Regions from separate parts of the Paenibacillus sp. S29 genome, predicted to be linked through region 1. Evidence: riboswitches for the same ligand, from Rfam matches in the RefSeq annotation. Region 1 holds a riboswitch; each other region holds the start of a gene.
The links. Region 1 has a riboswitch for thiamine pyrophosphate ahead of ACL9RM_RS08010 (ABC transporter substrate-binding protein). Riboswitches for the same ligand answer to the same signal wherever they lie in the genome.

Region 1 (3,281 bases):
AAACCCTTTAAACCAATTTTTACGAAATAACAAAATATACCCCTCCTCATTAAGGTGTATGCCTCATATACATACTTTTGCACATATATGTAAGCCTTGAACCCACCATTTCTATTTTAATCCAACGCCAGACAAAAGAGTAGTCATTCACTTAAATTATTTATGAAAAAATAATTAATTCTCTCAAAAATAAAAAAACCAGCAAACCTCCTAAAAAACTCGGAGATTCACTGGTTTATCCATTTATATTCTCATTATTTATTCCACACTTGGCGCTCCGTTTGCTGACCCACATACTCAATGCGAGTCGGATTCACGTCCAGAATGACATAATCGGGATCATCCGGTCCGGAAAACCATTCCTTCAATGAATCGTTCCACACTTGTTTACGTAGCCCCTCATCAGCTGTAATCTGGACAGTAGCCTCCACTTCTACGACTTCCTTTGTACCGCCAACTTCATAACCCAGCAGCAGATAAGCATTCGGATTATCCTTTAGCTCATCCACTTTATGCGTTTTACGATCTGTCGCCAGATGAATGTTCATTCCATCGTTAAAAAGGGCCATATAGCGTACTTTCGGTTTGCCACCCTCTACCGTGCCTAACGAGCAAAATTTGTTGTTATCCAAAGCCTTCACAATGGCTTGTTCTAGTTGGCTACGATCCAATGTTTCCGTTTTACCCACAGTACAACAACTCCTTTTCACGAATTAGAATTCTCTACGGCCATGCCATTGGGCACCAGCCCATCTGAACCTACCTGCGCAGCTGTTCTGAAAATAACATGACCCGATCAGATCGGATTGATGCATGCTCATTTTCAGATCAAAGCTCACAGTAAAAGTGTACCCTGTCGTTCGGCAAATGAACCGTCATCTCTTCCTCCATGCTGGACAGACCCGCATTCAAGGCATATAATCGTCGTAGTAAACCCGAATAAATGAACCCATTAAACCTTACAATGCCAGGGGTGCTGGAATCGGCCGGCTGAGAGTGTGTCCCAAGACACTGACCCTTACAACCTGATCTGGGTAATGCCAGCGTAGGAATGCTTAAGCAAGATGTGCCTTTTTCACATAGGACCATCCCTTACTTTGGTATATACAAGCGCAAGCGTCCCGGAACCTCGGGGCGCTTTTTTTGTTGAAGATTAAGTTGTTGGAAAGATCGCGTCCGGCAGATGTTATTTTTATGAAAATGGGGAACATAAGCTGTCTGATTGGACGGATAACGGGTAATTAAAGGAGAGAACACAACGATGAAGCGCATGAAAATGTTAAGCCTGGGACTGATCAGTCTGTGGCTCATGGCCCTGACCCTGACCGCTTGTGGTGGAAGTCCCTCCACATCCCAAGAAGCGGCTCCCGCTACCAACACTCAAACGTCTACTCCGGCAAAGGAGCTCAAAGATGTTAAAGTCGTGCTCGACTGGACACCCAATACGAATCATACGGGACTCTATGTTGCCAAGGACAAAGGATTTTACGAAAAAGCAGGTTTGAATGTCCAAATTATTCAACCTGGTTCAGGCGGAGCCGATCAAATGGTTGCCTCTAATGCTGCACCTTTTGGTATCAGCTACCAAGAAGGCGTCACACAGGCTCGTACGCAAGGCGTGCCGCTTGTATCCATAGCTGCAGTGATTCAGCATAATACCTCAGGCTTCGCAGCCCCGGTAGATCGCGGAATTAAGAGCCCGAAAGATTTTGAAGGTAAAAAATACGGCGGTTGGGGATCTCCCGTAGAAGAAGCGGTCATGAAATCCATCATGGATTCAGACAAAGGTGATGTGAGCAAAGTGAAGATCGTCAACATGGGCAATGCAGACTATTTTACAGCCGTGAAGCGGGATATCGACTTTGCCTGGATTTTCTACGCATGGACCGGAATCGAGGCCCAGCTTCGAGGTGAGCCATTGGATATGCTGTATGTAAAAGATTATTCCAAAAGCCTCGATTACTATACACCTGTAATTGTGAGCAACGAACAGACAATAAAAAATGATCCAGAACTGGTAAAAGCGTTCATGAACGCTACCGCACAAGGCTATGAATACACTATCGCCCATCCAGAAGAAGCCGCGGACATCTTAAGCAAAGCTGTACCGGAGCTGGATAAAAAACTGGTACTTGCCAGCCAAAAATGGCTGAGCCCGCGTTATCAGGACGATGCCGCGCAATGGGGTGTGCAAAAAGCGGAGGTATGGCAAAACTATTCGGACTGGATGTACGAACGCAAGCTGCTCAGCAAGCCTTTGGAAGTGGATAAAGCCTTCACAAACGACTTCTTGCCCAAGCGCTGATCATTTGTTAAAACGCTAAATAAGACTGAACTAGAGAAGTGAACGAAGTTCCACTACGCAGTCGGATGGTGCTTCCCATCGCTGTTATACCCAGATTTCTTTTATGAATATCCAGAGGTTGAAATCTGGGTACAAAGGCGAACGCTAACGCTTGTACAGCACCATTCCGCCCACTTCGTTCTCGTTCCACTTGGTTTATTCTTTAGTCTCATAGTGTCTAAGCGCAAAAGCAGGTGCGCTTATGTGAGAAAAATACAAAATACCGTACAACCTAGCTTAAAAACTAAGGTGCTTTTAAGGCGGTTGGCAGCGTAGCGGTTCATTTGAATCTGGAGAAGCGCAGCGTTCGCCTTTGCCGTGGGATTCTTACCTTTTAAAATTTATTCAAAGAATCCCACGGCAACAGCGATCGTAAGATCAAATGAAACGCGAAGCGGTCTCCCCGCCTTAAACCACCCTATTTTCTCAAAACAACTCCACAATAAAGGACAGGTGAATTTTCATGGCTAACACACTGCTCAGTATTCAAGTAATCCCTAAAACTCCTAATAACGAGGACTCTTACCCGTATGTAGATAAGGCGATTGAGGTCATTCAGCGCTCCGGCGTCAAATATCAGGTGAATCCATTGGATACGACCATGGAGGGCGAGCTCGACGAGTTGCTGAAAGTGGTTAAAGAAATGCACGAGGCTTTGACGGAAGCGGGCAGTCCCAGCGTCATTTCACAGATCAAAATCGCACATAACCCACAAGGCATCAGCATGAACAAGCTGACCGAGAAATATCGCCCATGAATCCGAAAGGCAAGAACGCATCCTGGTGGAAAAGCGTATGGCCGCCCCTTGTGGCGGTCCTCTTCTTTTTAACGGCCTGGCAGGGGGCGGTTTCCTATTTACATATTGAATCCTGGCTGCTGCCAGCTCCATCCCTCATCGTACAAGAGGGCATGGCGCAATCGGCGTTGCTTGGCACCC
Region 2 (3,281 bases), 340 kb from region 1:
TACTGCTATGCCTTCTCGCGCATTCCGGCAGCTACTGCTTCTTGAGTGTTCAGCCCCTTATCCGCTGCATAGGCGCGAATGTCCTGAGTGATACGCATACTACAAAATTTAGGGCCGCACATTGAGCAAAAATGTGCTTCCTTGGCGCCCTCTGCCGGTAGCGTTTCATCATGGTAGGATAAGGCACGCTCGGGATCAAGCGACAGATTGAACTGATCCCGCCAGCGGAACTCAAAGCGTGCCTTGGACAAAGCATCATCCCGCTGCTGCGCCCGTGGATGCCCCTTCGCCAGATCGGCAGCATGTGCCGCAATTTTGTAGGTAATGACACCCTCACGGACATCATCCTTATTGGGCAGACCCAAATGCTCCTTGGGCGTAACATAACACAGCATGGACGTCCCGAACCAACCGATCATCGCCGCCCCGATGGCTGAGGTAATATGATCATATCCGGGGGCAATATCCGTCGTGAGCGGTCCCAAGGTATAGAAAGGAGCTTCCTTACAAATCTCCATTTGTAAATCCACATTCTCTTTGATTTTATGCATAGGGACATGTCCCGGCCCTTCAATCATGACCTGAACATCGTGCTTCCAGGCGATTTGCGTTAGCTCGCCCAACGTTTCCAGCTCTGCAAACTGCGCTTCATCATTCGCATCATAGATACTACCTGGACGTAGACCATCCCCGAGAGAAAAGGCCACATCATAGGCTTTCATAATTTCGCAAATTTCTTCAAAATGTGTATACAAAAAATTCTCCTGATGGTGCGCAAGGCACCAGGCTGCCATGATTGACCCGCCCCGGGACACAATTCCCGTCATTCTATTCGCCGTCATCGGAATATACCGCAGCAATACACCCGCATGAATTGTAAAATAGTCCACTCCCTGCTCCGCCTGCTCAATCAGCGTATCGCGATACAACTCCCACGTCAGCGCTTCTGCTTCACCGTTCACCTTTTCAAGTGCCTGATACAGCGGCACAGTCCCAATCGGTACAGGAGAATTCCGAATGATCCATTCACGTGTTGTATGGATATTACGGCCTGTGGACAGGTCCATAACCGTATCCGAGCCCCAACGCACAGCCCAAGTCATTTTCTCCACTTCCTCCTCGATGGAGGAGGTAACCGCAGAATTACCAATGTTCGCATTGATCTTCACATGAAAATGACGCCCAATGACCATCGGCTCACTTTCCGGGTGATTGATATTCGAAGGCAAAATGGCTCGTCCAGCCGCCAATTCCTGCCGTACAAACTCAGGCTCCACCCCTTCGCGGATCGCCGCAAATTCCATTTCGGGCGTAATGATCCCTTGCCGCGCATAATGCATTTGCGTTACTGTACGCCCTTGCGAAGCACGAAGCGGACGATTGGTCACGCCGGGAAATTCTACTGTCTCCCGTTTGGAGCCAGGTTTCAGTCCATTATCCTCCGGCTGGACGGCGCGTCCCTCGTAAGCCTCCACATCGCCCCGTTCCAGTGCCCAAGCTCGCCGTAATGGAGGCAGGCCCTGACGGATATCGACCTGATAGGCTTCGTCGGTCATGGGACCGCTTGTATCATATACACGCAATGGCTCATGATGCTCCGTCCCCTGCGGCGTATGTGTAGGATGAAGAGCAATTTCGCGCTCTGGCACGGCAATGTCCGGCCGCGAGCCTTGAATATATACCTTACGGCTTCCTGGAAAGGGCGTTACCCCACTGGCTTGCTCCCCGTTTGTCTTCTCTACCTCAACTTCTTTTGTTCCTACTGCTTCTGTCGGCTTCATTGTCCATTCCTCCCGTTTCGATGAAATGACACACCGATCCGGAACCATTCCCAGGGTGGCGCTGATCTATGCAAAAAAGCCGGTTCCCCAGGGAACCGGCTAATCTAACGAGGCAGCTATCCAGACAATGCGCATATGGAATAATCCATTCCAATGCGCCACTGTAGACAGCAGCCGCGTATACATTTCAATGGCCGATTACTTCCCTACGCTGGTATGATCCAGATCAGGTGCAAAGGGTCCGGAATCTTGCACGATTCCATCTCAGCCCGGCATTACAGGCTCCCCCAGTAACTGTGATACTTCTATTCACATGAGGCGGATATAACAGACATCCGCCTTCCTTACCAGACTACTTCAAATTTATGGCTTTGGCAACCCTTTTAGGTTCCCTTTACCAAGGAGACGTTCCCCATCAAATCACTCTGCTTGCTTCAACTGTGTTCATTCTTGTTACGGGAGCATAAGCCCCATTTCCTTCGCCGCTTCGATCAAAATCGGAGCAAAGTCATGTAGCGTCTCGGGTGCAAGTCGGCTGACCGGGCCGGATACAGATAAAGCCGCAGTGACCTGTCCCTTCCGGTTCACAATTGGCGCTGCCACAGCAGCAGCCCCTGGCTCCCGTTCTTCATAGCTGGTCGCATAGCCCTTCTCGCGAATGTCCTGCAGCTGGGCTTTATAGACCTCCGGGTCTACTGAGGGCGGCCATTCATCCCCGCTTAGCAGGGCTTCCAGCTCCTGCGGCGGCATAAAGGCCGCCAGCACCTTGCTGGAGGCCCCTACAGCCAGCGGCATACGCGCACCTACAGGCGCGACCCTGCGGATCGCCTGATTGCTCTGCACGGCTTGTATGCGAATACGCATGCTGCCGTCCCGTAAGTACAAGCTGACCGTCTCCCCCAGACGGTCACGTAGTCCTTCCATTGCAGGTTGTAACAGCACCGCCGGCTCGTCACTTTGGGACAAATGCGTGGATAGCTCCCAAATGCGGAAGCCCAGTCGATATTTTTCCGTTTCGGCATTCCGAACGACAAAGCCCCGATCCTCCAACGTAGTCAGCAGCCGATGAACCGTGCTTTTATGTAGACCAATTTTGGAGGCAATCTCCGTCAGGCCAAGATCCGAATTTGCGGTAAAACACAGCAGTATATCAAGTGCACGCTCTACAGCGCGAACGGTTAATTTACGGTCTTCCATCGTGAACCGCTCCTCTTGTATCCATATTCGTTTCACACTATGAAACATGGTTACATAAATTATATAGAATAGTCGCGGCTACTGTAAACCGATGTTTTTGTGACAACCATATTACAGAACGAGAACAAACATCGACAATTCTTTGCATCATTTTTACTTTTCCGGTTCAGGCGTTGACTTTGGATAATCCCCATCATACGATAATAGGTATCTATACGGATCTACACTACTATTTTCAAGTGGAATTATACCTATATTCTATGAAACGAAGATCAATTTTATATAAGGAGGCTCTTACATGAT
Region 3 (3,281 bases), on a different contig from region 1:
TCGAGACATGCCCTTCTAGTGAACCTGTATGCAGTTTGGCCAGCTCGTCGAGAAAGGCAATCTGGAAGCTGCCGGGCCCCAGTTCTGCGGTACGTGCTGCGGCTCGAGAAGCTGCTGCACCGTAAAATGCCAAACCTGCTGTACCTGCGAGCAGCAGGTTGGGTTCAACAGCTGCAAAGGCACCTAACACAGAGGTCAGCAGGCAGCCTGCTCCCGTTACCTTCGTGAGCAGCGCGTCTCCGCCGCTAATCATTCGTGCTTCGGCCCCATCGGTGATGACGTCCTCTTTTCCAGTAATGACAACCATCGTATTGAGCGTTCGAGCAGCCCGAATTGCCAGATCGACATGGCCGCTGGCAGCACTGTCACCGGCATCTACGCCTTTAATCTTACGCGCTTCTCCAACAAGATGTGCGACTTCGGCTGCATTGCCCCGCACCAATGAGATTTTGACTTCACTCAGGATTCGCAGTGCCGATTCGGTTCTAAAGCTCGTTGCTCCCGCACCGACCGGATCTAGCAGCACCGGAACACCGTGTGCATTCGCCGATTGTCCAGCAATGATCATGGCATCCACCAGTTCGCGGTTCAGTGTACCGATGTTTAACACGACGGCGCCTGCTATTTTTGCCATATCTGCTACTTCCTCAGGTGCATAGGCCATCACCGGGGAGGCGCCCAATGCATACAGACCGTTGGCCGTAAAGTTGGTGACTACCACATTGGTCATATTGTGAACGAGGGGTTTGCTGTTTTGTACCTTCGTCAGGAGATCCGAATAACTTTTTTTCCATGTACTCATAATGATTATCCTCTCTATAGTTGGTGGTTCAACAGGGCATTAACCGTACTTCACACATCGAATCGCCAGGCTGACTATTCCAAGACCGCTGCCTGCATCTGGACCGGCCATTCTTCCTGCTTATAAGCCATGTCCCAGAACTTATATTCCAGCTGGCAGCTCAGTATAAAATGCTCAATCATCCGCTCCCGCTCAGCAGCCGTTGCGTCTTCCGCCCAAGCATCTACACGTTCTCGGAACTTGAGTGTTGTATCATCAAGCTGGTCTCCATAGAAGCCAATCCATTCATAGAACGGATGAGACTCATCCGGCTTTACTTCATCCAGCAGCCTGCGACCAATCTCGGCATACGTCCACATACATGGCAGCAGCACAGCCAAGATCTCGCCCAGGCTACCCTCATGCGCAACCGTCAGCATGTGACGGATATAGTGATGAGCCGACGGAGCGAGCGGATATCCCTGCAACTCTTCATAGGTCACCCCTGCGACAGCACAGAAATTTTGATGCGGATGAACCTCGCTGTGGAGAATAAAAGAGATTTGTTCATTAAATACAGCCATATCCTCCCGATTCGTGCATTTGGAGATTGCGATGCCGTATATCCGCATGTAGGCGTTCAAATATTCAAAGTCCTGTTTTACATAGTGAATCAGCTGTCCCCTTGTCAAACTGCCTTCAGCAATACCTCTCACAAAGGGGTGCTCAAAAATCGCTTGAAAAATGCCGTCCGCCTGCCGACGGAGTTCTTCTGTAAAACTCAATTTCCCCACCTCCATCAAATTGAAGAGCAAGAAGTCCTGTAAGAATATAATTCCGGAACAACGCTAAAAAGCCGCCCCGGAAAAATGGGAGCGGCTTCAACAATAGGCCCAATACGCAAAAAAACGTTTGAAACCTTATATATGAAGGCTCCACTTTCCTACGCTAGTACGAACTAGATCAGGTTCAAAGGGTCCAAGATACGTTCTTGTCTCAGCCATAGCGGCTCCCCTAGTGGACTTCTATTCTTTTGACTATTACTGTACATACGTTCATACGCTATGTCAAACATAGTGTGCAAAATATTAAATTTCCTCTAGTTAGGTGTTTTGAGCTTAGTGAGGGTGATGAATTACACTTTCCACAGCTTTGACCTTGGCATATTCCGGTTTCCACATTGCATCTCGTATAGCTTGTTCCACATCTGAAATGTGCGCCTGAGCTACCTGATCCTGTATCGCGGCTTTTGCAACCGCAATCGCAACAGCGTACGAAACTTCGCGTAATTTTCGGATATGAGGGAGTAGCGCACCGCCAGGCGTATTCGAATCTACACCATTGGCAACAGCAACTGCTGCCGCTGTAAACATCGCAGGGGTAATCCTTTTGGCTTTAACCACAATCGCACCCAGACCCAGTCCCGGAAAAACAAAGGCATTGTTCGCCTGTCCAATCTCAAATTTCGTACCGTTATAGGTGACGGGCTCAAAAGGACTTCCGGTTGCAATCAGTGCTTTGCCATCGGTCCACCGGATCAAATCCTCGGGTACTGCTTCTGCAAGGTTTGTAGGATTGGACATGGGCATAATGATCGGGCGTTCTACATGTTTCGCCATCTCCTTGATGATCTCTTCAGAAAAGGCACCTGCTACACCGGAAGTTCCAATCAATATCGTAGGCTTCACCTGACGGATGACCTCTAGCAGTGGTATTTTGCCGTCACCCGATCGGGTCCATGAGCTGACTTCATCCTTTTTGCGCACATACGGTTTCTGATACTCCAATACGTCTTCCATATCTTCCATTAACAGCCCGCGATAATCAAAGGCCCAAAAGGACTTGAAGGAATCTTCTGCGGAAAGGCCGTCCTCAATCATAGCACCCCGAATTTGATCAGCATTACCGATTCCTGCTGCCCCTGGGCCGAAAACAAGTATTTTTTGTTCACGCAGCGGAGTCTTGGTGACATCCACCGCCGAAAGAATCGCAGCCAAGGTCACCGCTCCTGTACCTTGTATATCATCGTTGAAGGTGAGTATGCTTTGACCGTATTTTCCTATAATATGGCGTGCATTTACGCTACCCACATCTTCCCAATGTAAAAGCGCTTTTGGGAATTGCGCTAACGTTTTGCTGATAAAAGTATCAATAAACTGGTTATAGGCTTCTCCGCGAACCCGTTTATGGCGGTTTCCGATGTACAGTGGATCATTCAGCAGCTTTTCATTATTTGTACCTACATCCAGTACAATTGGCAGCACCCGCCCGGGATGAATGCCTGCCGCAGCCGTATACACTGCAAGCTTGCCGATAGCAATGTTAATCCCCCCAACGCCCCAGTCACCAATCCCCAAAATACTTTCGGAATCTGTCACGACGATCAGATCCACATCATGGCCGCTCAAACCAGAATTATGGAATGCTTGTCCAATACCGTTCAGGTTATCTATCGACAAATATATGCCTCCAGGGCGGTTGTACTCGTGACTATATTCTT

Region 2: it holds a riboswitch for thiamine pyrophosphate, as region 1 does, so the genes downstream of both, thiC (phosphomethylpyrimidine synthase ThiC) here and ACL9RM_RS08010 (ABC transporter substrate-binding protein) in region 1, are expected to answer to the same signal.
Region 3: it holds a riboswitch for thiamine pyrophosphate, as region 1 does, so the genes downstream of both, tenA (thiaminase II) here and ACL9RM_RS08010 (ABC transporter substrate-binding protein) in region 1, are expected to answer to the same signal.

The regions. Positions count from the first base shown of each region.
Region 1 is NZ_JBMOUI010000004.1:53,461-56,741, reverse strand. It holds gene ACL9RM_RS08020 (bifunctional 2',3'-cyclic-nucleotide 2'-phosphodiesterase/3'-nucleotidase) at 1-33, opposite strand, end outside; gene ACL9RM_RS08015 (pyridoxamine 5'-phosphate oxidase family protein) at 255-689, opposite strand; TPP riboswitch at 960-1,069, shown strand; gene ACL9RM_RS08010 (ABC transporter substrate-binding protein) at 1,262-2,305, shown strand; gene ACL9RM_RS08005 (MTH1187 family thiamine-binding protein) at 2,808-3,101, shown strand; gene ACL9RM_RS08000 (ABC transporter permease) at 3,098-3,281, shown strand, end outside.
Region 2 is NZ_JBMOUI010000004.1:395,038-398,318, reverse strand. It holds gene thiC (phosphomethylpyrimidine synthase ThiC) at 6-1,781, opposite strand; TPP riboswitch at 1,968-2,080, opposite strand; gene ACL9RM_RS09560 (IclR family transcriptional regulator) at 2,235-2,978, opposite strand; gene ACL9RM_RS09555 (alpha/beta hydrolase) at 3,277-3,281, shown strand, end outside.
Region 3 is NZ_JBMOUI010000007.1:87,374-90,654, reverse strand. It holds gene thiM (hydroxyethylthiazole kinase) at 1-802, opposite strand, end outside; gene tenA (thiaminase II) at 877-1,566, opposite strand; TPP riboswitch at 1,705-1,807, opposite strand; gene ACL9RM_RS13830 (NAD-dependent malic enzyme) at 1,900-3,281, opposite strand, start outside.